Regions from separate parts of the Streptomyces sp. NPDC050759 genome, predicted to be linked through region 2. Evidence: riboswitches for the same ligand, from Rfam matches in the RefSeq annotation. Region 2 holds a riboswitch; each other region holds the start of a gene.
What was found. A riboswitch is a leader RNA that binds a small molecule or an ion and turns the genes downstream of it on or off. The one in region 2 is predicted to bind thiamine pyrophosphate.
Positions count from the first base shown of each region.

Region 1 (7,813 bases), on a different contig from region 2:
TCGTCAGGAGGGCCGGGACCTGGGTGAACTGGCCGGAGTTGATGTACCAGACGCCCGCCCCGAGCCCGAGGGCAAGCAGGATCGCAGCGACGATCAGGAGCGGGCCGCGCCGGGGGCCGCCGGACGAGCGGCCGCGCCGGGAAGGCGGGGGTGGCGGGCTCTCCAGGCGGCTGGTGCGGTGGTACACCGGCTCGTCCTCGTTGACCGGCAGGGGGCGCGGCACGGTGAGGGTGCGCGGGATCACGCTCGTGCGGTTCTCGGCGCCCGCGTACTCCGCCGAGAGCGCCTGCGGCGGTACCGCGTCCAGCTGGTCGGCGCTCAGCCTGCCGTGTGCCTCGCGGGTCTGCGCGAGCAGCGCCACGGCGTCGTACGGACGCAGGTCCGGGGTGCGGGCGGTGGCCGACGCGACCAGCTCGTCCAGTTCGTACGGCAGCCCCGGGACCACGGCCGAGGGCGGCGGGACGTCTTCGTGGAGGTGCTTGTAGAGGACGACGGCGGGGGAGTCGCCGTCGTGCGGGCGATCGCCGGTCAGCATCTCGTACAGGACCACACCGCACGCGTACACGTCGACGCGGGCGTCCGCGGTGCCTGGCTGCTCGATCTGCTCGGGCGAGAGATAGGACACGGTGCCGAGTACGGCTCCGGTGGTGCTGGTCACGGTGTTCACCGACCGCACGAGTCCGAAGTCGGCGACCTTGACCCGGCCGTCGTCCCCTATCAGGACGTTCTCCGGCTTCATGTCCCGGTGTACGAAACCTGCCCGGTGTGCGGCGCCGAGCGCGGCGAGCACGGGCTCCAGGATGTCCAGGGCGGCGCGCGGCTGCAGGGCCCCGCGCTCGCGGAGCACGTCGCGCAGGGTGCACCCGGCGACGTACTCCATGGCGAGGTAGACGTACGACCCGTCGGTGCCCTGGTCGAAGACCTGCACGACGTTGGGGTGGGCGAGCCGGGCGACGGACTTGGCCTCCCGGATGAACCGCTCGACGAAGGACCCGTCCGCCGCGAGCGCGGGGTGCATCACCTTGAGCGCGAGCACGCGGTCCAGACGGGTGTCCAGGGCCCGGTAGACCGTGGCCATCCCGCCGACCGCGATCCGCGCGTCCACGCGATAGCGGCCGTCGAGCACCTGCCCGACCAGCGGGTCCTGAAGGGTCGTATCCACGCAGGTGAGTGTACGAGCCGACGCTGACAGCCCGTCCGGTTCGGCCGATATCGAGGCGGGACTGCAGCGTAGCTGTGACGCAGATCGCACGGAGGTGCCGGTCGGGGACAGGCGTGCCACTCGGGTCACGTCCCTCGCCCAGGCCCCACGTCAGGTCACTGGAAAGCAGGCCGCTCCGGGTCCAGTACCGCCCTGCCCGCCACCGGAGACGACGCCTCGGCGAAGTGCCGTCGGGGGATCCGCCCCGCCCGGTACGCCAGCCGCCCCGCCTCCACCGCGTGCCGCATCGCGTGCGCCATCAGCTCGGGCTCCTGCGCCCGCGTCACCGCTGAGGCGAGCATCACACCCGCGCACCCGAGCTCCATCGCCAGAGCAGCGTCCGACGCCGTGCCCGCCCCCGCGTCCAGGATCACCGGCACCCGCGCGTGCTCGACGATCAGCTGGAAGTTGTGCGGGTTGCGGATGCCGAGGCCCGAGCCGATCGGTGAGCCCAGCGGCATGACCGCCGCGCAGCCCACGTCCTCCAGCTTCCGGGCGAGCACCGGGTCGTCGTTTGTGTACGGCAGCACCGTGAAGCCGTCGTCCACCAGGGTCTCCGCCGCGTCCAGCAGCTCTATGGGATCCGGCAGAAGGGTGCGCTCGTCGGCGATGACCTCCAGCTTGACCAGGTCGGTGCCGAGCGCCTCGCGCGCGAGGCGGGCCGTCAGGACGGCCTCTCCGGCGGTGAAACAGCCCGCGGTGTTCGGGAGCACCCGGATGCCGAGCCTCTCCAGTACGGACAGCACCGAGCCGTGCACCGAGGGGTCCACGCGACGCATCGCGACCGTCGTCAGCTCGGTGCCGGAGGCGACCAGGGCCCGCTCGAGCACGTCCAGGCTGGGCGCCCCGCCCGTGCCCATGATCAGCCGGGACGAGAAGGACGTACCGCTGATGACAAAGGGATCGTCGGCCATGGGTCAGCCTCCTTGGACGGCGGTGAGGACTTCCACGCGGTCACCCTCGGAGAGGGACGTCGCGGGCCACTGCGCGCGCGGGACGACGGTTTCGTTGAGCGCCGCGGCCACCCCGGACGGCGCCGGCGTCAGCGCCCGCACGACGGTGTCGAGAGCCGTGCCGGGAGCGAACTCCCGGGTCTCCCCGTTGACGGAGATGTTCATGCCGGCTGCTCCAGGAGTTCCGTGGCGGCGAATCGCCTCGGGGTGAACGGGCGGGCCACATCGGGGAGTTCACCCGTCGTCAGAACGTGCGCCATGGCGTCCCCGGTGATCGGCGTGAGCAGCACGCCATTGCGGTAGTGGCCGGTCGCGAGCACCAGCCCGGTCAGTTCCGTGGGTCCGAGCAGCGGGGCGTTGTCCGGGGACCCCGGGCGCAGACCCGCGCGGGTCTCCGTGAGCGGCAGCTCGGTGATGCCGGGGACCAGTTCGTGGGCGTCCCGCAGCAGCTCGTACACCCCGCCCGCGGTCACCGTCGTGTCCCAGCCCAGCTCCTCGCTGGTCGCGCCGATCACCAGCTCGCCGTTCTCCCGCGGCACCAGGTAGACCTGGCTGCCGCGGACCACGGCCCGCACCGTGCGGCTCAGGAAGGGCGCGCTGCGCGGCGGCACGGTCAGCCGCAGCACCTGGCCCTTCACGGGCCGTACCGGGGGCAGGACATCCGCTGGGACCCCTTCGAGGCGGCCGCTGAGACTTCCGGCGGCGAGCACCACCTGCCCCCCGCCCAGCTCGTCGCCGTCGGTCGTGGTGACCCCCGCGGCCCGGTCCCCTGCGACCCGGAGGCCCTTGGCCCACGCGCGGTGGAAGACGACACCCGCCTGCTCGCACGCGGCCAGCAACGCGCGCGTGAGCCGCCGTGGATCGATCTGGTGATCGCCGTCCACCCGCAGTCCGCCCCGCACCCCCGGTGCGAGCATCGGCTCCAGGCGTCGGCACTCCCGGCCGGACAGCCACTCCGACTCCAGCCCCGACTGCCGCTGCAACGCGTGCAGTTCGCGCAGGTGGGCGCGGTCGTCGGCGTCCAGAGCCACGGCGAGTGTGCCGCAGCGGCGGTAGCCGAGGTCGAGGCCTGTCAGGTCGGTGAGCTCGGCCGCGAAGTCGGGATAGCGGTGGGCCGAGGCGAGGTTCAGCCCCAGCAGGGTGTGCTCGCCGTAGTGCAGTTCGGTGACCGCGGCCAGCATCCCGGCAGCCACCTGGGCGGCCCCGCCGCCCGGTTCGGGGTCCACGACGGCCGTGGTGAGCCCGCGCTGCGCGGCCCGCCAGGCCGTGACCAGGCCGATGATGCCGCCCCCGACGACGAGGACGTCTGACGTACGTGAGGACATGGGCGTCCAGCCCCTCCCTTCGCCGGCATGACCCGGATCAGGTTCGTACGGTCGGAGGCCGCCAGCCTCCCTCTCAGCCCGGTGCGTCCGGGCTCCCGCGAGTGCTCTACGTTGGCCACCCTAGCCCGTGCCCGTGCGCCTCTGTAAGGGAGCCTTCCGCCATGCCCCGCTCGCTCGACGGCCTCGTCCTCGCCCCGGTCGCCGATCAGGCACCGGGTCAGGTGGGTACACGGACCCGGTTCACCTACCACGAGCAGGACGGGGAGATCTGGGCCGAGTACGCGGGCGGTGACGTCGTACGCGGACATCTCGTCGGCACGCGCGCGGGGGACCGTCTCGACTTCAGGTACGTGCAGCTGAAGCACGACGGAACGACATCCTCCGGGCACTGCGTCTCGACGGTCGTGGAGCTTGTCGACGGCCGGCTGCGGTTGGAGGAGACGTGGGAGTGGGAGTCGCAGCCGGGCAGCGGTACGAGTGTTGTGGAACAGGTCACTGAGCACGACTCCTGACTGACGGATTGTCAGGTGACTAGGGTGATCAAATGAGCGAGCAGACGCAGGCGCAGCGGCGGGTGGTCGTGGTCGGCGCGGGCATGGCCGGCGTGCAGACCGCGGTCGCCCTGCGCGAACAGGGATTCAAGGGCACGGTCACGGTGATCGGCGCGGAGCCCCATCAGCCGTACGACCGTCCGCCGCTGTCCAAGGCCGTGCTGCTCGGCAAGGCCGAGGACTCCGCCTTCGACGTGGACTTCGAGGCCCTCGGCATCGAACTGCTGCTCGGCCGCGAGGCGCTGGGCGTACGCCCCGAAGCGCACGAACTGGACACCGAAGCCGGGCCTGTCCCGTACGACGTCCTGGTCCTCGCCACCGGTGCCGAACCGATCCGGCTGCCCGGCACGGAGGGTGTGCCGGGCGTGCATCTGCTGCGCACCCTGGACGACGCCGAACGGCTGCGCCCCGTGCTCGCCCGACAGCACGACATCGTGGTCGTCGGCGCGGGCTGGATCGGCGCCGAGTTCGCCACCGCCGCGCGCGAGGCGGGCTGCGCGGTGACGGTCGTGGAAGCCGCCGACCGGCCGCTCGCGGGCGCGCTGCCCGCCGAGGTGGCCGCGCCGATGACCTCCTGGTACGCCGACGCGGGTGCCGTGCTGCGCACACACGCGCGCGTGGAGCGCGTCGAGCCCGGCGCGGTCGTCCTGGACGACGGCTCCCGGGTGGCCGCGGGCGCGGTCGTGGTGGGTATCGGCGCCCGGCCCGCCACGGCCTGGCTCGCAGGTTCGGGCATCGAACTCGGCGCCCACCGCGAGGTCGTCGCCGACGACCGGCTGCGCACGTCCGCGCCCGACGTCTACGCGGTCGGCGACTGCGCCTCCTTCCCCTCGGGGAGGTACGGCGAGCGCCTGCTGGTCCACCACTGGGACAACGCCCTCCAGGGCCCCCGCACGGTGGCCGCCGACATCCTGGGCGAGACCCGCATGGTCTACGACCCCGTCCCGTACTTCTGGTCCGAGCAGTTCGGCCGCTTCGTCCAGTACGCCGGCCACCACGCGTCCGCCGACACGACGCTGTGGCGCGGCGAGCCGTCGGGCCCCGCCTGGACGGTGTGCTGGCTGCGCGAGAACCGCCTGGTGGCCCTCCTGGCGGTGGGCCGGCCCCGGGACCTGGCCCAGGGCCGCCGCCTGATCGAGGCGGGCACGGAGATGAACCCGGAACTGCTGACGGACCCGGCGAGGCCGCTGAAAGCGGCGACGGCGTAGGAGACAGCCCGGCGGCTCGGGCAGCCCGCCGCGACCGGCCGGGCGGACTCCGCCGGTCCTTGGCGGCCGGGGTGCGGAATCTGGTGACCGGGGCGCGCGCGGTTTCTGGTGACCGGGGCGCGCTTGGTCTCGGCGGCCGGGTCCGCATGGCTCCAGCGACCGGGATCGCCTGGTTCTATGGCGGTCGGCAGCCGGTGATCATGCCCCCCGTTCCCCCGCCGGAGGCGCCCCGGCTTCCGACTGTCAGTGCGGGATGGCACGCTTAATCCCGTGACCGAGATTGACGCAAAGATCGATGCTCTCGTCCCCGCCTGGCTCACCCTCCCCGACATCGCAGAGATGCTCGATGTCGAGGTGACGCGTGTGCGGCAGCTGGTCAAGGACGGCCAGCTCATCGCCGTACGCCGTGGTGAGAACCGTGCGCTGCACGTCCCCGCCGCCTTCATCGACGGGGCCGAGCAGAAGGTCGTCAAGGGCCTGGCCGGGACCCTGACGCTCCTGAGGGACGACGGCTTCACCGACGAAGAGATGCTGGAGTGGCTCTTCACGCCCGACGAGAGCCTGCCCGGCACCCCCGCGCAGGCCCTGAGCGAGAATCGCGGCACGGAGGTGAAGCGCCGCGCCCAGGCGCTCGCCGTCTGATCCGAACCACACCGGCGTACGGGCCGTGACCGCCGAGGCCACGGCCACGGTCCGGCACGGCCCGTACGCCACCGAACCCGGGGGAGACTCACGCATGCCCGACACCACCCGTGACCTGCTCGCCGACGCCCGCGTCTACCTCTGCACGGACGCCCGCAAGCGGCAGGGCGACCTCGCCGAGTTCCTGGACGCGGTCCTGGCCGGGGGCGTCGACATCGTGCAGTTGCGGGACAAGGGCATGGAGGCGGCCGAGGAACTGGAACATCTGCAGGTGTTCGCCGACGCCTGCGCGCGGCACGGCAAGCTCCTCGCGGTCAACGACCGGGCCGACGTCGCCCACGCGGCCGGCGCCGGTGTGCTGCACCTCGGCCAGGGTGACCTGCCCGTCCCCGCCGCCCGCGCGATCCTCGGCGACGACATCCTCATAGGCCGCTCCACGCACGCCGAGGCGGAGGCCGCCGCGGCCGCGGTCCAGGACGGCGTGGACTACTTCTGCACCGGCCCCTGCTGGCCGACCCCCACCAAGCCAGGCCGGCACGCCCCGGGCCTCGACCTGGTCCGGTACACCGCCGCCCTAGGCACCGACCGCCCCTGGTTCGCCATCGGCGGCATCGACCTCGGTAACCTCGACGACGTCCTGGAGGCCGGTGCCCGCCGGGTCGTGGTCGTCCGGGCGATCACCGAGGCGGACGACCCGGGCGCGGCCGCCGCGGAGTTCGCCAAGCGGTTGAGTGACACGGAGTAAGGGGCCGGTATTCGCCGGTCGCATGATCGGCCCGGTGTCCGAGGGGTGGACAACAAGTCGACAAAACAGGCATATTTCCGTGATCCGGTTGGGCGACCGCTCCCCCCTGGCTAACCTGCGGGTATGGCCCTAGGAACCGCATCCACCAGGACTGACCGCGCACGCACGGTGCGTGACATGCTCGCCGCAGGCAAGACGACGTACTCCTTCGAGTTCTCGGCGCCGAAGACCCCCAAGGGTGAGCGGAACCTGTGGAGCGCGCTCAGGAGGGTCGAGGCGGTCGCCCCGGACTTCGTCTCCGTGACCTACGGCGCCGGCGGCTCCACCCGCGCGGGCACCGTCAAGGAGACCCAGCAGATCGTCGCGGACACCACCCTGACCCCGGTCGCCCACCTCACCGCGGTCGACCACTCCGTCGCGGAACTGCGCAACATCATCGGCCAGTACGCCGACGCCGGGATCCGCAACATCCTGGCCGTGCGCGGCGACCCGCCCGGCGACCCGATGGCCGAGTGGGTGGCGCACCCGCAGGGCCTGACCTACGCCGCCGAACTCGTCCGGCTCATCAAGGAGTCGGGCGACTTCTGCGTCGGCGTGGCGGCCTTCCCGGAGATGCACCCGCGCTCGGCCGACTGGGACGCCGACGTCACGCACTTCGTCGACAAGTGCCGCGCCGGCGCCGACTACGCCATCACCCAGATGTTCTTCCAGCCGGAGTCCTATCTGCGGCTGCGTGACCGAGTCCACGCGGCGGGCTGCGCGACCCCCGTCATCCCCGAGATCATGCCCGTGACCAGCGTACGGATGCTGGAGCGGCTACCACAGCTCAGCAACGCGATCATCCCCTCCGTCCTGAAAGAGCGGATCCTCACAGCAAAGGACGATCCGACCGCTGTACGCTCGATCGGAATCGAGTTCGCCACGGAGTTCTGCGCCCGGCTGCTGTCCGAGGGAGTGCCCGGACTGCACTTCATCACGCTCAACAACTCCACGGCGACCCTGGAAATCTACGAAAACCTGGGTCTGCACCATCCACCGCAGGCCTAGACCGGCCGCACGGATATACGACACACTGCGTAGCGGTCACTGGGAGAGGGGCGTACATGGGCTGGACGGTCCTCTACATCGCGTTCGGAATCGTCGCGCTGTGGCTGCTGGGCGAGGTGCTGCTGCAGTACAAGGCACGGC
Region 1 is NZ_JBITGI010000001.1:138,315-146,127, reverse strand. It holds gene pknB (Stk1 family PASTA domain-containing Ser/Thr kinase) at 1-1,162, opposite strand, end outside; gene ACIBJB_RS00640 (thiazole synthase) at 1,318-2,115, opposite strand; gene thiS (sulfur carrier protein ThiS) at 2,119-2,319, opposite strand; gene thiO (glycine oxidase ThiO) at 2,316-3,479, opposite strand; TPP riboswitch at 3,477-3,588, opposite strand; gene ACIBJB_RS00625 (hypothetical protein) at 3,641-3,991, shown strand; gene ACIBJB_RS00620 (NAD(P)/FAD-dependent oxidoreductase) at 4,024-5,238, shown strand; gene ACIBJB_RS00615 (Rv2175c family DNA-binding protein) at 5,509-5,880, shown strand; gene thiE (thiamine phosphate synthase) at 5,975-6,625, shown strand; gene metF (methylenetetrahydrofolate reductase [NAD(P)H]) at 6,749-7,672, shown strand; gene ACIBJB_RS00600 (hypothetical protein) at 7,729-7,813, shown strand, end outside.
Region 1: another riboswitch for thiamine pyrophosphate. It lies ahead of thiO (glycine oxidase ThiO); the one in region 2 lies ahead of thiC (phosphomethylpyrimidine synthase ThiC).

Region 2 (7,813 bases):
GCGATCCGTACGCAGTCCGGCTGACCTTCCATCTCCCGGGCGACGACCCGGTGACCTGGGCTTTCGGCCGTGAGCTGCTGATCGACGGGGTGGGCCGGCCATGTGGCGAGGGCGACGTGCGGGTCTCGCCCGCCGGTTCCGACCTGCTGGGCGACGTCCTGATCAGGCTTCAGGTCGGCGGTGATCAGGCACTGTTCCGCTCGTCGACGGCGCCGGTCATCGCGTTCCTCGACCGCACCGACAAGCTGGTGCCGCTGGGGCAGGAGGCCGCCCTGGCCGACTTCGACACCCATCTCGACGAGGCGCTGGACCGGATCCTGGCGGAGGAACAGAGCGCGGGCTGACGCCTTACGGCAGTGAGGTGACGGCACGCTTCCTCGTGAGGCGGGAGGACGCAGGAACGCTTCTGCCGCTGCGGGACACTGGGCACGCACGGACGCTCGGGCACCGGGGAGCCCTAGGGTGCTTCTGGCGAGTCTCGAAGTCGCCCTCGCGCTGGAGTGGGTGGGCCTGACGGAGCAGTCGGCGCCTCATGAGACGCCCCGCGTGGGGCAGATCGGTCACTCGGTGCCCGTCCGACGGAGAGCGCCATCAGACGCGCCCCAGCCCCCACTTGGCCCCCGGGCCCATCTCAGCGCCTGCGCCGCCGCCCCTTGCCACTGCGTGCCACTGCCGGCCGGCTGTCGGCCGTACCCGCGCTCGCGCTTGTCGCCGGTACGGGCACGGACCCCCCTGCTCCCGCACCCCCTGCTCCCGCACCCACCGCCTCCGCCTCCGGCCGGTCCGCCGAGACCACCAGGGCCGCGAGGACCGTGGTGACCGGAACCGAGGCGACGAGGCCGATCGAGCCGACCAGCGTGCGCACGATCTCCTCCGCCACCAGCTCACTGTTGGCGACGGTCCCCACGCTGGACTGCGCGATGGAGAAGAGCAGCAGCAGCGGCAGCGCGGCACCCGCGTAGGCGAGGACGAGGGTGTTGACGACGGAGGCGATGTGGTCGCGACCGATCCGGATACCCGCGCGATAGAGCCCGCGCCAGCCCATCGTCGGGTTGGCCTCGTGCAGCTCCCAGACGGCCGAGGTCTGTGTGACCGTCACATCGTCGAGGACACCGAGCGAGCCGATGATGACGCCGGCGAGCAGCAGGCCGCTCATGTCGATCGACGGATACAGCCCGTGGATGAGCCCGGTGTTGTCGTCCGTGTTGCCCGTGAGAGCGGCCCAACCGATGAACTGCGATCCGAGGATGCCGATCAGAATCAGGGAGATCAGCGTGCCCAGCACCGCCACGGAGGTTCTGGCCGACAGACCGTGGCACATGTAGAGGGCGATCAGCATGATGGCGCTGGACCCGACCACCGCCACGAGGAGCGGGTTCGAGCCCTGCAGGATCGCGGGCAGGACGAAGAAGTTCAGCAGCAGGAAGCTGATGGCCAGCGCGACCAGCGCCATGACGCCGCGCATTCGCCCGACGATCACCACGGCGAGCGCGAAGATGCCGGCGAGCAGCCCCATGGGGAGCCTGCGGTTCACGTCGGCGACCGAGTACTGCAGATCCCTGGGGGCCGAGGGCTCGTACGCGACCACGACCTTCTGGCCCTCGTGCAACTGCCGGGACTGGTCCGGCTGGACGATCTCCGTGAAGGTGCGGCCCTTGTCGTTGCCGGTGTCGACCCGGATCGTCGCTTTCTTGCAGGTGCCGTTCGCCTGCTGCTCGGCGGAGGAGCCCTCGGCCGTGGAGGTGTCCCCGGTCGGGGCCTCCCCCGAGGCGTTCACCGACTTGCAGCTGACGCTCACGACCTTGCTGACCGTGGCCTGCTGGGTCTGCCGGTCGAAGCCGACCCCGGTGCGTTGGTGCGCCGGGGCTCCGCCGGGCCACAGCACGGCGAGCCCCACCACCACGGCTACGCCGAACGGGATGAGGATCGCCGCGATGACCTTGCGCAGGTGTTTGGAGACGGGAGCTGCCGGTCCGTGGCTGTGACTGTGGCCGTGCCCGCCACCGCTGCCGGACCCGGAACCGCCCCCTCGCCCGTGTCCGTGCCCGTGTCCGTCGCCGGGTTCGTGCCCATGGTCGTCACCACTGCTCCGGCCCCCGCCGCCCTGACCACCACCCTGGCCGCCGCCCAGGTCACCGCCACCGCCCTGGCCTTCACCACCGGCTCCGGGCCCATACCCGTAGCCCTGTCCACCGTGCCCGCCGTGCTCGTGCCAGCCGTCGGCGGCGCCGTTTCCGTAGCCCCCGCGGGAGCCGTTGCCGGGACCGAGCCGGGGGCCGTTTCCGGAGCCCGGCCGGCGCGGAGGCTCGGGAGGCGGGTACGGGGGCTGATGCGTCGTGGTCACCGACCGATCATCGCAAGAACGACAGGGGCCCTCTGTTCACCGCGCCCGAATTGACGCTAGCGTGGAGCCACCTTTGTACACGCGGGAGCTCGGAGCACCGGGCTGAGAGGGCGCTGACCTCCGTCCCAGCGATGTTTCACGTGGAACGTCATCTCAAGCGAGTGACGTTCCCCACGAAACGTCGGCAGACGGAAACCGCTGCGTCGACCGCCGAACCTGTTACCGGGTAATGCCGGCGTAGGGAGTAGGTCTCATGACCATCAAGGACGCGCGCACGCCTGCCTCCGATCAGCTCGACGGGGAGGCCGGGAAGTCCATCGGCTGGCACAAGGCGTACATCGAGGGCTCGCGCCCCGATCTGCGGGTGCCGGTTCGCCAGGTGCACCTCACCAACGGGGAGTCGGTCACGCTGTACGACACGTCCGGTCCGTACACCGATCCGCTCACCGAGACGGATGTCCGACGGGGCCTTGCGCCACTGCGGGACAACTGGATCATCGCCCGCGGGGACACCGAGGAGTACGCGGGACGTCCCGTGCGTCCCGAGGACGACGGGATCAAGCACACCTCACCGCGGGGTGGCCTCCGCAACCTCGACGCGGTCTTCCCGGGGCGGCCACGCCAGCCGCGCCGCAGCCGTGACGGCAACGCGGTCACGCAGCTCGCCTATGCCCGTCGCGGTGAGATCACACCGGAGATGGAGTACGTGGCCATCCGGGAGAACGTCTCTCCCGAGGTCGTCCGCGAGGAGATCGCGGCGGGTCGCGCGGTGCTGCCGGCCAACGTCAACCACCCGGAGATCGAGCCGATGATCATCGGCAAGCGGTTCCTGGTGAAGGTCAACGCCAACATCGGCAACTCCGCGGTGACGTCCTCCATCGAGGAGGAGGTGGAGAAGATGACCTGGGCGACCCGCTGGGGCGCCGACACGGTCATGGACCTGTCCACCGGCCGCAACATCCACACCACCCGCGAGTGGGTGCTGCGCAACTCCCCCGTCCCCATCGGCACGGTGCCGCTCTACCAGGCGCTGGAGAAGGTCGACGGCCGCGCCGAGGAGCTGACCTGGGAGATCTACAAGGACACGGTCATCGAGCAGGCCGAACAGGGCGTGGACTACATGACGGTCCACGCGGGCGTGCGCCTGCCGTACGTACCACTGACGGCCAACCGCAAGACCGGCATCGTCTCGCGCGGCGGCTCGATCATGGCGGCCTGGTGCCTCGCGCACCACAAGGAGTCGTTCCTGTACGAGAACTTCGAGGAGCTGTGCGAGATCCTCGCCGCCTACGACGTCACGTACTCGCTGGGCGACGGCCTCAGGCCCGGTTCGATCGCGGACGCCAACGACGAGGCACAGTTCGCGGAGTTGCGCACGCTCGGGGAACTCAACCGGATCGCGAAGCGTTTCAACGTACAGACCATGATCGAGGGCCCCGGGCACGTCCCGATGCACAAGATCAAGGAGAACATCGACCTTCAGCAGGAGATCTGCGATGAAGCTCCGTTCTATACGCTCGGCCCGCTGACCACCGACGTCGCGCCGGCCTACGACCACATCACCTCCGGCATCGGCGCCGCGATGATTGCCTGGTGGGGCACGGCGATGCTCTGCTACGTCACGCCCAAGGAGCACTTGGGCCTGCCCAACCGGGACGACGTCAAGACGGGTGTCATCACCTACAAGATCGCCGCCCATGCGGCCGACCTGGCCAAGGGACACCCCGGTGCCCAGGAGTGGGACGACGCCCTCTCCGACGCCCGCTTCGAGTTCCGCTGGGAGGACCAGTTCAACCTGGCCCTCGACCCCGACACGGCCCGCGAGTTCCACGACGAGACCCTCCCGGCCGAACCGGCCAAGACGGCTCACTTCTGCTCCATGTGCGGGCCGAAGTTCTGCTCGATGAAGATCTCCCAGGACATCCGCCGCCGCCACGGCGACAGGCAGGGGGAGATCGAGGAGGGCATGGCCCAGAAGTCGAAGGAGTTCGCGGCGGCGGGCAACCGGGTGTATTTGCCGATCACGGACTGACATGGGCGAATCGCCGACGGGCGTGGCGAATCGTCGGCGGTGGGCCCGCGGCCGGGTCTTCGGCTTGCGCTCCCCGTGGTGGGGGCGCAAGCCGAGGGGCTGTGCCGGGTGCTACTCCGGCTGGTGTTCCGGCCCCCCGAAGTCCGGGCTGGTGTAGTCCGGGCTGCTGAAGCTCGGGCGGGCACCGGACGCTCCGTCGTCCGGGCTGCTGAAGCCCGGGCGGTCGTAGCCGAGGCTGGGCATCCGGCTGGTCGGTGCGGGCGGAGCCGTGTGGTGCAGTGCGGCGGTGCCGGGGTCGGCCAGGGCCTCCCTGAGGAAGGGGAGGATGCCCCGTTCCAGCAGGGCCTCGCGCCAGGCGTCCCTGGCCCGTGCCACCTCCTCGCTCAGTTCGCCGTACCCCGCGTCCGGCGAGGGCCGGTTGCGCAGGGCGGTGAGCAGCAGCCCGACGGCGGCGACCAGGATCGCGGCCGCGGTCAGGGCACCGAACACCCATCCGATGGTGATCATGGCGTGGGCGAACGCCGGCGGTGGGCTGAGCATCTGGAGGATGTAACCCACGAGCAGGAAGATCGCCGCGGCTATTCCGGCGAGGACGGGCGTCAGGACCGCGGCGACGGCGACGGCGCCCGCACCGGCGGTCTCGGCGACCTCTCCCATGGTGGTGGCGAGCCCCATCGCACCCGTGCCCGACTCGGCGGGACCGGGTTCATGCACGGACGACAGGGTGGACGGCGCCGCCGGGCGGCGCTGTTCCTCGCGGACCTTCACGTAGTGCTGGTACTCGGTCGCCGCGGCCGCCGTGACGAGTGCGGTGGCGTTGAGCGCCATGGTGCGCAGCTGTTCGGGATTCAGCCGCTGTCCGACAGCGGCCAGTTCGGGACGGTGTGGTGCGGAGCGCAGCGCCTCATCGAGGATCCGCTCGTACTCCTGGCGGTCCTCGCTGTGCAGGTGCTGCGGAACGCTGTTCATGTGCATCCCCCGATGCTCCGTAGGGCTTGGGGCTCGCATGCCAACGAGCCGTCGGGCAGAAACGGAGGGGAGCCTGCTACGGATAAGCCGATGGTAGAGCGGTGACGGCACAGGGTGACAGGGGGTTTCCAGAAATTGGCCTCTGGCCTGCGCGGTCGACGGTCGGTCCGTCCTGCGGGAACGACTGCCCCGCGAACGTTCAGATATCCAGGGGCAGTTGCTGGACCAGCAGTTTTCCGGCCATGGTCACCCCGCCGTCCATCGCGATGGCCAGTCCGTCGGCGTAGACGTGCGGTCCCTCGACCACCGGACCGGATTCGTCCTCGTCGTCCTCGGAACCCACTTCGCCGAGCAGATAGGGGATCGGGCTGTGGCCGTGAACGATGCGGATGCCGCCGTACGTGTCGAGCAGTGAACGCACATGGTCGGCGCCGCCCTCGTCGCGGAAGGAGAAACGCTTGGTCAACTTGCGGAACAGATCCCACACCTCGTCCGCGTCGTTGCGCGTGAGGGTCTCGCGGATGGTGTCGTTGACCGCCTCGATCGAGTCGCCGTAGTCGAGGTAGGCGGTGGTGTCGGAGTGGACGAGCAGATGTCCGTCGACCTCCTCGACGGCGTCCAGCCGTGCCATCCACTGCAGATGGTGGTCCTGGAGGCGGTCCATGTCGGTCTTCTGTCCGCCGTTGAGCAGCCAGGCCGCCTGGAAGGTGGCGGTGCCCGCGCCGGAGTTGACGGGGGTGTCGCCGAACCGTTTGGCGCCGAGCAGCAGCAGTTCGTGGTTGCCCATGAGGGCCTTGCAGTAGCCGCCGGCCGCGGCGGCCTCCGCGGACAGCCGCATCACGAGGTCGATGACGCCGATGCCGTCGGGCCCGCGGTCGGTGAAGTCGCCGAGGAACCACAGCCGGGCGGTGCCCGCGCACCAGTTGCCGGCCGCGTCGACGAGGCCCTTCTCCTGGAGTGCGGACGTCAGTTCGTCGAGGTAGCCGTGGACGTCGCCGACGACGAACAGCGGGCCGGGACCGTCCACCGCCTGTGACGCGGGGTCGGCGGCCGCCTGGAGCTCGTCGTCACCGGGATGGATGACGGGCAGGTCCTGTTCGGTGGGGGTGTACCCCTCCGGGTAGGCCTCCTCGGCGGCCGGTACGACGTCTCCGGGGTGCGTGCTGTGGCCGTACGGACCGGTCTCGTTGACGTACGCGGGCACCCGGAAGTCGCGCAGCACCGCCGTGCGCTCCACCTCGGGTCCCTGACCGGCCCCCTGAGTCATCAGACCCCTCCACCATCGCGCCGCATCTGCACCGCTTCGGACTGCCTGGTCGCAGCGGCCCGCGGTGTCGTGGGCCCATCATAGGAATGCGGATCGCGCCGTGTGATGACCCAGGGGTAGTGAATCGGAGCAAGACTCCCGTTCACCGCGGCATTCGCCCCGATTGGCCGGGCTTGGACCCTCGCCCGGCCGCTTCCTGTTACTTCTCCTCGGGCGACCGCGGTGAGCTGACCGTCGTGCGCGGGGCTCGCCGCTGGGAGGAGGTGCGCACGATCAGCTCGGTCGGTATCACCTGCTCGACCGGTTGGTCCGATTCGACCCCCTCGATGGCGTCGATGAGGAGTTGGACCACCGCCGTACCGATGCGGCGCGGCTTGAGGGAGAGCGTGGTGACGGGCGGCTCGGTGCTGGCGTACACGGTGGACTCGCTGCAGCAGACGATCAGCAGGTCGTCGGGGACGCGCAGCCCGTAGCGGCGGGCGGCGGCCAGCAGGTCGGTGCCGTTCGGGTCGAACAGTCCGTAGACGGCGTCCGGCCGGTCCGGGCGGGCGAGCAGCCGGTCGGCGGCGACGGCGCCCGCGCACGGATCGTGCGCGGGATAGGCCTCGTACACCGGGTCCTGCCCGACCCGCTCGCACCACCGCAGATACGCGGTGGTCGACAGATGGGTGTACGTGTCCGTCGTCGTCCCTGTCAGCAGGCCGATGCGGCGGGCGCCGGCGTCGGCCAGATGGTCGAGGATGCCGAGGACGGCGGCCTCGTGGTCGTTGTCGACCCAGGCGGTGACCGGGAGGGCACCGGCCGGGCGGCCGTCGGACACCACCGGTAAACCCTGCCGGACCAGCTCGCTGACGACCGGGTCCTGGTCGGACGGGTCGATGACCACGGTGCCGTCCAGGGCGACGTTCGACCACACGTCGTGGCGCGAGGTCGCGGGCAGGATGACGAGGGCGTAGCCGCGGGCGAGCGCGGCGGAGGTGGCGGCCCGCGCCATCTCGGCGAAGTACGCGAACTCGGTGAAGGTGAAAGGTTCATCCCCGTATGTCGTCACGGTCAGGCCGATGAGTCCCGACTTGCCGGTACGGAGGGTTCTGGCCGCGGCCGAGGGCCGGTAGCCCAGCCGGTCTGCGACCTCCCTGACATGGCGGCGGGTGGCGTCCGGGAGCCTGCCCTTGCCGTTCAGGGCGTCGGAGACGGTCGT
Region 2 is NZ_JBITGI010000005.1:110,688-118,500, reverse strand. It holds gene ACIBJB_RS17050 (SsgA family sporulation/cell division regulator) at 1-344, shown strand, start outside; gene ACIBJB_RS17045 (YibE/F family protein) at 632-2,344, opposite strand; TPP riboswitch at 2,416-2,605, shown strand; gene thiC (phosphomethylpyrimidine synthase ThiC) at 2,598-4,376, shown strand; gene ACIBJB_RS17035 (hypothetical protein) at 4,488-5,351, opposite strand; gene ACIBJB_RS17030 (metallophosphoesterase) at 5,545-6,612, opposite strand; gene ACIBJB_RS17025 (LacI family DNA-binding transcriptional regulator) at 6,812-7,813, opposite strand, start outside.

Region 3 (7,813 bases), on a different contig from region 2:
GTGCTCGTGAACCGCGTCCACTGGACGGAGAAGCTGCCCACCTGGCCGCTGCTCCAGGCCCTCGCGCGCGAGCGGTCAATGGAGGCCCGAATCGCCCTTGTTGACCGGATCGAGGACGCCGGAGAGGCGCTGAAACGTCTCACACCTTAATAAGCAGGCAAAGTCAACACTTGTAGGGTGCCTGCACGTTGACACTTCTTATGCTGCGCTTATAGACCTGTGAGACTCCTGGGGACGGTGATGTCACATCACCATCCCCTCAGCCCCCCGCATTTGAGCATCCTGTGAAGGACGAACGTGGCATTTACGCCCATATCCCGCCGCACCGCCCGCGTCTCGCGCTTCCTCGGCGTCGCCGCCGCATCGACCGCGATCGTGCTCGGTGCCTCCGGCAACGCGCTTGCCTGCAACATCAATGAGTTCTCCGCCGAAGCCAAGTGCGACGGCACCAAGGGCGTCATCACCGTCACCGACGTGGACAAGACCGGCGTCGAGGCGACGGTCTCCGTGTACCTGCAGAGCAACGGCGCCGACGCGAAGAAGGTCGGCGAGCAGACGGTGAAGGGCTCGAAGAAGGGCACCACCATCACCTTCGAGGAGGACTGGGCGCCCAACGCGGTGTACCGGGTCCACGTCGAGGCCCTGCCCTACATCAAGGGCGCGGACATCACGCCGAACCTGACCACCCCGGCGACCGCCTGCAAGACCGAGGACACGCCGACCCCGACGCCCACGCCCACGCCCACCCCGTCGGACTCCGCCGGCACTCCGGCCGAGGAGTCCCCGACCCCGACCCCGTCGGCCTCGGAGGGCACCACCGCTCCGGCCACCGTCGAGAGCAACGCCCCGTCGCCCGCGGCCGGCGACTCCAACCTCGCCGAGACCGGTGCGAACTCCAACACCGGCCTGATCGCCGGGATCGCGATCGCCCTGGTCGCCATCGGCGGCGGCGCCGTGTTCTTCGGCCTGCGCCGTCGCGGGGCCAGCACCCGCTGACGACAGTCGTGCGTGGCCCGTCCCGGGTTCGGGGCGGGCCACACCCATGTCATCCGAAGGTCGCCCGCTGCAGCCAGAACTCCAGCAGCTCCCGCTCCCCCAGGACCTCCAACTCCGGGCTGTCCAGGGGCAGTCGGCGGTAGAAGGCGAGCATGACGGCGGTCAGCGGGCCGCGCAGGGCGACGGTCGCCTTCTCGTGCCCGCGCCGCCAGGCGATGACGTCGTCGGTGAGCTCGATCATCCACTCCCACCCTTCGGATGTTCCGTCGGTGGCATGCAGATGGATACTGCGCCCGGAGCCGCGCAGTTCCCTCGACTCGTCGTCCGGCATGGTCCGCTGTGCGAACTCCACGATCTGCAACCACTCGTCGATCGCGTCGGCGGCGATCTCCGGGGCCACCTCGTACGGCTGTCCGGCGGCGAGCGTGGCGTCGGCACGGTGGACCGTGAGTTCGTGTGCCATCCTGCGGGCCCAGAAGCCCGAGGTGGGGATCCCGGCCCAGGACCAGACCTTGGCATCCGGCCCGGCCTCCCGAAGCGTGGCGACGAGCATCTTCCCCGTCTCCGCGAGCCAGGCGTCCAGCGCCCCGGCGTCCTCGGGCCCCTCCCCCAACGGCACCTGGTCCTCAGGCACTTCCTGCTGGGCCCGGGTCCGCACCATCAGCTCCACCCAGCGCAGGGCGCCCCCGGTGTGCCGCACCAGTTGCTCCAGCGACCACTCCGGGCAGGTCGGCACCGTCACGGACAGGTCGGCCCCGGACGTCAGTACGTCCCTCAACAGGCCCACTTGGTGAGCGATCTCGTCGCAGTACCGGTCATGTGCGAGCAGGGTCATGCCCCGCACCCTATGTCCGCCCGGTCAGTCCAGCACGACGATTTCGGCCGGGTCGAACTCCACCCCGACCGTGTCCCCGACCTCCGGCGCCGCACGGAGAGCGCACGCGGCCTCCAACTGCGGCCCGTCACCCTCCCGAGGATGCAGATGTACGGCCACATGGGTGCCCTTGAAGGTCCGCGCGGTCACCGTGCAGCTCAGGCCCTCGTCGGCCGCCTTCAGCCGCACTCCCGCCGGCCGCACCAGCACGTTCCTGACCCCCTGGGCAGCTCCCGAGGGCACCGGAACCTTTCCCCACACCGTGTCCGCGACCTCACCCGCCACCGTGCCCTCGACGACGTTCTCGAAGCCGAGGAAGCGGGCCACGAACTCGTCCGCCGGCCGCTGCCACACCTCGAGAGGCGTACCCGACTGGGCGATCCGCCCGTCCCGCATCACCACGACCCGGTCGGCCAACGCGAAGGCCTCGCCCTGGTCGTGGGTGACCGCGAGCACCGTGGTGCCCAACCGTCCGAACAGCTCCCGCAGTTCGACGACCAGCCGCTCCCGCAGCGAGCGGTCCAGCTGTCCGAGCGGCTCGTCCAGCATCAGCAGCCGGGGCCGGGGCGCGAGCGCGCGGGCCAGCGCGACCCGCTGCTGCTCACCGCCGGAGAGCGCGCCGACAGCCCGACGGGCGGCACCCGGAAGCCCGACGAGGTCGAGCAACTCCCGTACCCGCTCATCCTGTTGTGCCCGCGCGGCCCCGTGCATCCGCAGCCCGAAGGCCACATTGGCGCCCACGTCCCGCTGCGGGAAGAGCTGGTGGTCCTGGAACATCAGCCCGACGCCGCGCTTGTGCGCGGCCACCCCGCCCTGGTCACGCCCGTCGAGCAGGACCCGTCCCCCGTCGAGCGGTTGAAGGCCGGCCACCACCCGCAGCAGCGTCGACTTGCCGCTGCCGCTGGGGCCGAGCACACACACGATCTCGTGCTCGGCGACATCGAGACCGACCCCGTCGAGGACGGCCCGCCCGCCGAACCGAACCGTCGCGTCCTCAAGGCTCAGCAGCATCAGAACTCCCCGGTCCGGTCGGTCCGCAGCCGTTCGAGCACCAGCAGCGCCACCGCGCACACCACCATCAGGATCGTCGAAAGGGCCATCGCCTGGCCGTAGTTGAGATCACCGGCCCGTCCGAGCAGCCGTGCCACGGCGACCGGCAGCGTCGGGTTGTCGGGCCGTGCGATGAACACCGTCGCCCCGAACTCGCCCAGCGACACGGCGAAGGCGAAGCCCGCCGCGATCAGCAACGCCCGCCGCACCATGGGCAGATCGACCTCCCGCCACACCCGCCACGGCGAGGCCCCGAGCACGGCCGCGGCCTCCCGCAACCGGTGGTCCACGGCCCGCAGCACCGGCAGCATGGTCCGCACGACGAAGGGCACCCCGACCAGCGCCTGCGCGAGCGGCACCAGGATCCAGGACTGCCTGAGGTCCAGCGGCGGCTCGTCGAGCGAGATCAGGAACCCGAAGCCGACGGTCACCGCGGACACCCCGAGCGGCAGCATCAGCAGCGCGTCGAAGCCCCGCACGAACCGGCCCGCGTCCCGCCGTGTCAGCGCGGCCGCCGCGAGGCCCCCGATCACCACCGCGATGGCGGTGGCGGCGAGGGCGTACTCCAGGGAGTTCCCGACCGCCTCGATCGGCGCGACGAGGAAGACCCCGCCGTCGCTGTGGGTCAGCGCCCGGTAGTAGCCGAAGTCGGGAGCGTCGAGGGACCGCTGCACCAGCACCGCGAGCGGCAGCACCAGGAGGACGGCGACACTGCCCACGACCCCGGCCAGCAGCCCCCACTCTCCCGCCCCTCGGGGCCGCCGGGCGGTGAGGGACTCGTCCACGAGCCGTAGCGCGGTCTCCCGGCGCCGTACGGTCCACGCGTGCAGGGCGAGAACAGCGCCCACCGCGACGAACTGGATCAGCGTCAGCACAGCGGCCGTGGACAGGTCGAAGATCTCGGAGGTCTGCCGGTAGATCTCCACCTCGAGGGTCGAGAAGGTCGGCCCCCCGAGGATCTGCACCACGCCGAAGGAGGTGAAGGTGAAGAGGAACACCATGAGAGCGGCGGCGGCCACGGCGGGCCCGAGCGCGGGGAGCGTGACCGTCCGCCAGGCCCTGAGCCGGGACGCGCCCAGCATCCGCGCGGCCTCCTCCTGACGCGGATCCAGCTGGGCCCACAGTCCGCCGACGGTCCGGACGACGACCGCGTAGTTGAAGAAGACGTGCGCGAGCAGGATCGCCCACACCGTGGTGTCCAGCCGTACGCCCCACAAGTCGTCCAGCAGCCCGCCACGCCCCACCAGCGCCAGAAAGGCCGTACCGACGACGACGGTCGGCAGCACGAAGGGGACGGTGACCACGGCCCGCAGGATCTGCTTGCCGGGGAAGTCGAAGCGCGCGAAGACATACGCGCCGGGGAGCGCGACCAGGAGCGTGAGCGCGGTGGAGGCGAGCGCCTGCCAGGTGGTGAACCACAGGACGTGCCGGATGTCCGGTTGGGTGAGGGCGTCGGTGATCCGGCCGAACTGCCAGGTCCCGTCGGTCTCGAGGCCGCGCGCGACGATCGCGGCGACGGGATAGGCGAAGAAGACGGCGAAGAACGCGACGGGCACGGTCATCAGCCCGAGCCGTGCCGCCGCGTTCGTGACGCCCTTGCGGGGCCTTACTTCAGTACGAGCGAGGTCCATGACTTGACCCAGTCGTCCCTGTTGTCGGCGATCTTCGCCGGGTCCATGGTCTCGGGATCCTTGGCCTGCGGACCGTACTCGGTGAACTCGTCCGGCACCTGGGCGCCGTCGATGACCGGATAGACGAACATGTTGAGCGGCATGTCCTGCTGGAACTCCTTGGTGAGCAGGAAGTCCAGGAACGCCTTGCCGCCCTTGGCGTTCGCGGCGTTGCTCAGCAGTCCGGCGTACTCGATCTGCCGGAAGCAGGTGCCCTGCGCGACGCCGGTGGGGGCGGTCTTCGGCTTCGGGTCGGCGTAGATCACCTCGGCGGGCGGCGAGGAGGCGTACGACACGACGAGCGGCCGGTCGGCCTTCGCCTTCTTGCCCCCGGCGGAACCGGAGAACTCCTCGTTGTAGGCCTGCTCCCAGCCGTCGACGACCTTGACACCGTTGGCCTTGAGCTTCTTCCAGTAGCCCTCCCACCCGTCGTCGCCGTACTTCGCGGCGCTCCCGAGGAGGAAGCCGAGCCCCGGCGAGGAGGTGGAGGCGTTCTCGGTGACGAGGAGGTTCTTGTAGGCGGGCTTGATCAGATCGTCGTACGACGACGGCGGCTGGAGCTTGTGCGCGGTGAAGTAGGCCTTGTCGTAGTTGACGCAGATGTCGCCGGTGTCGATGGGCGTGACCTTGTCCCCGTCGACCCGGTACCCGGCCTTGATCCGGTCGGCGCCCTTGGCCTCGTACGACTGGAAGAGCCCGTTGTCGAGCGCGCGGGAGAGCAGGGTGTTGTCGACGCCGAAGAAGACGTCGCCCTGCGGGTTGTCCTTGGTGAGGATGGCCTTGTTGACGGCCTGCCCGGCGTCGCCGTCCTCCAGGACCTTGACCTGGTAGCCGGACTTCTTCTCGAAGTCGGCGAGGACGCTCTTGGAGACGGCCCACGAGTCGTGGCTGACGAGGGTGACGTTCTTGGAGCCGGAGCTCTCGGAGTCGTCGGACGACGAGCCGCACGCGGACAGCGTGACCAGGCCGAGGCCGACGACGGCAGCACAGAACTTCTTGTTGTTCACGGTGATGACCGAACTTCCTACCCAGAATGACCTGGGCGAGGTTCAGAGGGTCTGCGGCCCGATTGCCGCACTCTCAGCGCTGTGGCGCTCCCCTGTCGGATATGAAGATGTACGTACGTCCGTCAGACTACCGTTCGGTGGCCGCGAGCTGACCACAGGCCCCGTCGATCTCCTGTCCACGGGTGTCCCGGACCGTCACCGGCACACCATGGGCGGCGATGGCCTCGACGAACGCCTTCTCGTCCTCGGGCCGGGAGGCGGTCCACTTGGACCCGGGCGTCGGGTTCAGCGGGATCAGGTTGACATGCACCGGCTTGCCCTTGAGCAGGCGGCCGAGCCGGTCACCGCGCCAGGCCTGGTCGTTGATGTCGCGGATCAGCGCGTACTCGATGGAGAGGCGCCGCCCCGACTTCTCGACGTACTCGAACCCGGCGTCGAGCACCTCGCGCACCTTCCACCGCGTGTTCACGGGGACGAGGGTGTCGCGCAGCTCGTCGTCGGGGGCGTGCAGGGAGATCGCGAGCCGGCACTTGAAGCCTTCGTCGGCGAACCGGTGAATGGCGGGCACGAGCCCCACGGTCGACACCGTGATGCCGCGCTGGGAGAGACCGAGCCCGTCGGGCGCGGGATCGGTGAGCGCGCGAATGGAGCCGACGACCCGCTTGTAGTTGGCGAGCGGCTCGCCCATCCCCATGAAGACGATGTTGGAGAGCCGCGCGGGCCCGCCCGGCACCTCTCCGTCCCGGAGCGCCCGCATCCCGTCCACGATCTGGTGCACGATCTCGGCGGTGGACAGATTGCGGTCCAGTCCCGCCTGCCCGGTGGCGCAGAAGGGGCAGTTCATGCCACAACCCGCCTGCGAGCTGATGCACATGGTCACCCTGTCCGGATACCGCATCAGCACCGACTCCACGAGCGTCCCGTCGAACAGCCGCCACAACGTCTTGCGCGTGGTCCCCTGGTCGGTCGACAGATGCCGTACGACGGTCATGAGCTCGGGAAGCAGCGCCTCCTGGAGCTTGCCGCGCGCGCCGGCCGGGATGTCGGTCCACTCCGCCGGGTCGTGCGCGTACCGCGCGAAGTAGTGCTGCGAGAGCTGCTTGGCGCGAAACGGCTTCTCCCCGATCCCCGCCACGACCTCCTTGCGCTCGGCGGGCGTGAGATCGGCAAGGTGCCGCGGCGGCTTCTTGGCTCCGCGGGGGGCGACGAAAGTGAGTTCTCCGGGTGCAGGCATAACTGTTCCAGTGTCGCAGATCATTCAGCGGCCGCGTCCAGAAGATCCACACGCCGAAGGCCGGGAGAACCTGACGACGCGGCCCCCGCCCTGAACAGGACGGGGGCCGGGAAAGCCGTACACGCGAAGCAGGTCAGCCGGAGCCCACGAACAGCACCAGCAGCAGCCACACCACCGGAGCCGTCGGCAGGAGGGAGTCCAGGCGGTCCATGATGCCGCCGTGGCCCGGCAGGAGGGAGCCCATGTCCTTGATGCCGAGGTCCCGCTTGATCATCGACTCGCCGAGGTCACCCAGCGTCGCGCTGGCCGCGACCGCGAGGCCCAGGAGCAGGCCCTGCCACCAGGTGCCGTCGTCGATCAGGAACTGCATGCACAGCGCGCCCGCCACCATCGCGAACAGCACCGCCCCGGCCAGGCCCTCGCGGGTCTTGCCGGGGCTGATGCGCGGCGCGAGCTTGTGGGTGCCGAAGCGCCAGCCGACGGCGTACGCCCCGGTGTCGCTGACGACGGTCAGGAGCAGAAACATCAGGACCCGGGCCGCCCCGTCCTCCGCCGTCAGCATCATCGCGACGAACGTGGCCAGGAACGGGACGTAGAACGCCGCGAAGACGCCCGCCGTGACGTCCTTGAGGTAGCCCTCCGGCGGTTCCGTCATCCGCCAGACGAGGACGGCGAGTGCCGTGAGGGCCATGGCGACCCAGGCCCCCTCGGCGCCCCTGACGTACCCCGCGACGACCATCGCGGCCCCGCCGAGCGCCAGCGGCACGAGCGGCGCCTTGATGCCCTTGCGCTCCTGAAGCCTGCTGGTCAGCTCCCACAGACCCACGACGACGGCGACCGCTATCACGCCGACGAAGGCGGCCTTGACGAAGAACAGCGACGCGATGATCACCGCACCGAGTCCGACCCCGACCCCTATGGCGGCACCCAGATCCCGCCCCGCGCTCTTCTTCTGCGGCGCGGGCGCCGGCTGCGAGGAGTC
Region 3 is NZ_JBITGI010000011.1:144,082-151,894, forward strand. It holds gene ACIBJB_RS29585 (LOG family protein) at 1-150, shown strand, start outside; gene ACIBJB_RS29590 (LAETG motif-containing sortase-dependent surface protein) at 298-996, shown strand; gene ACIBJB_RS29595 (maleylpyruvate isomerase family mycothiol-dependent enzyme) at 1,046-1,831, opposite strand; gene ACIBJB_RS29600 (ABC transporter ATP-binding protein) at 1,856-2,881, opposite strand; gene ACIBJB_RS29605 (ABC transporter permease) at 2,881-4,551, opposite strand; gene ACIBJB_RS29610 (thiamine ABC transporter substrate binding subunit) at 4,527-5,597, opposite strand; TPP riboswitch at 5,594-5,701, opposite strand; gene rlmN (23S rRNA (adenine(2503)-C(2))-methyltransferase RlmN) at 5,725-6,831, opposite strand; gene ACIBJB_RS29620 (phosphatidate cytidylyltransferase) at 6,965-7,813, opposite strand, start outside.
Region 3: another riboswitch for thiamine pyrophosphate. It lies ahead of ACIBJB_RS29610 (thiamine ABC transporter substrate binding subunit); the one in region 2 lies ahead of thiC (phosphomethylpyrimidine synthase ThiC).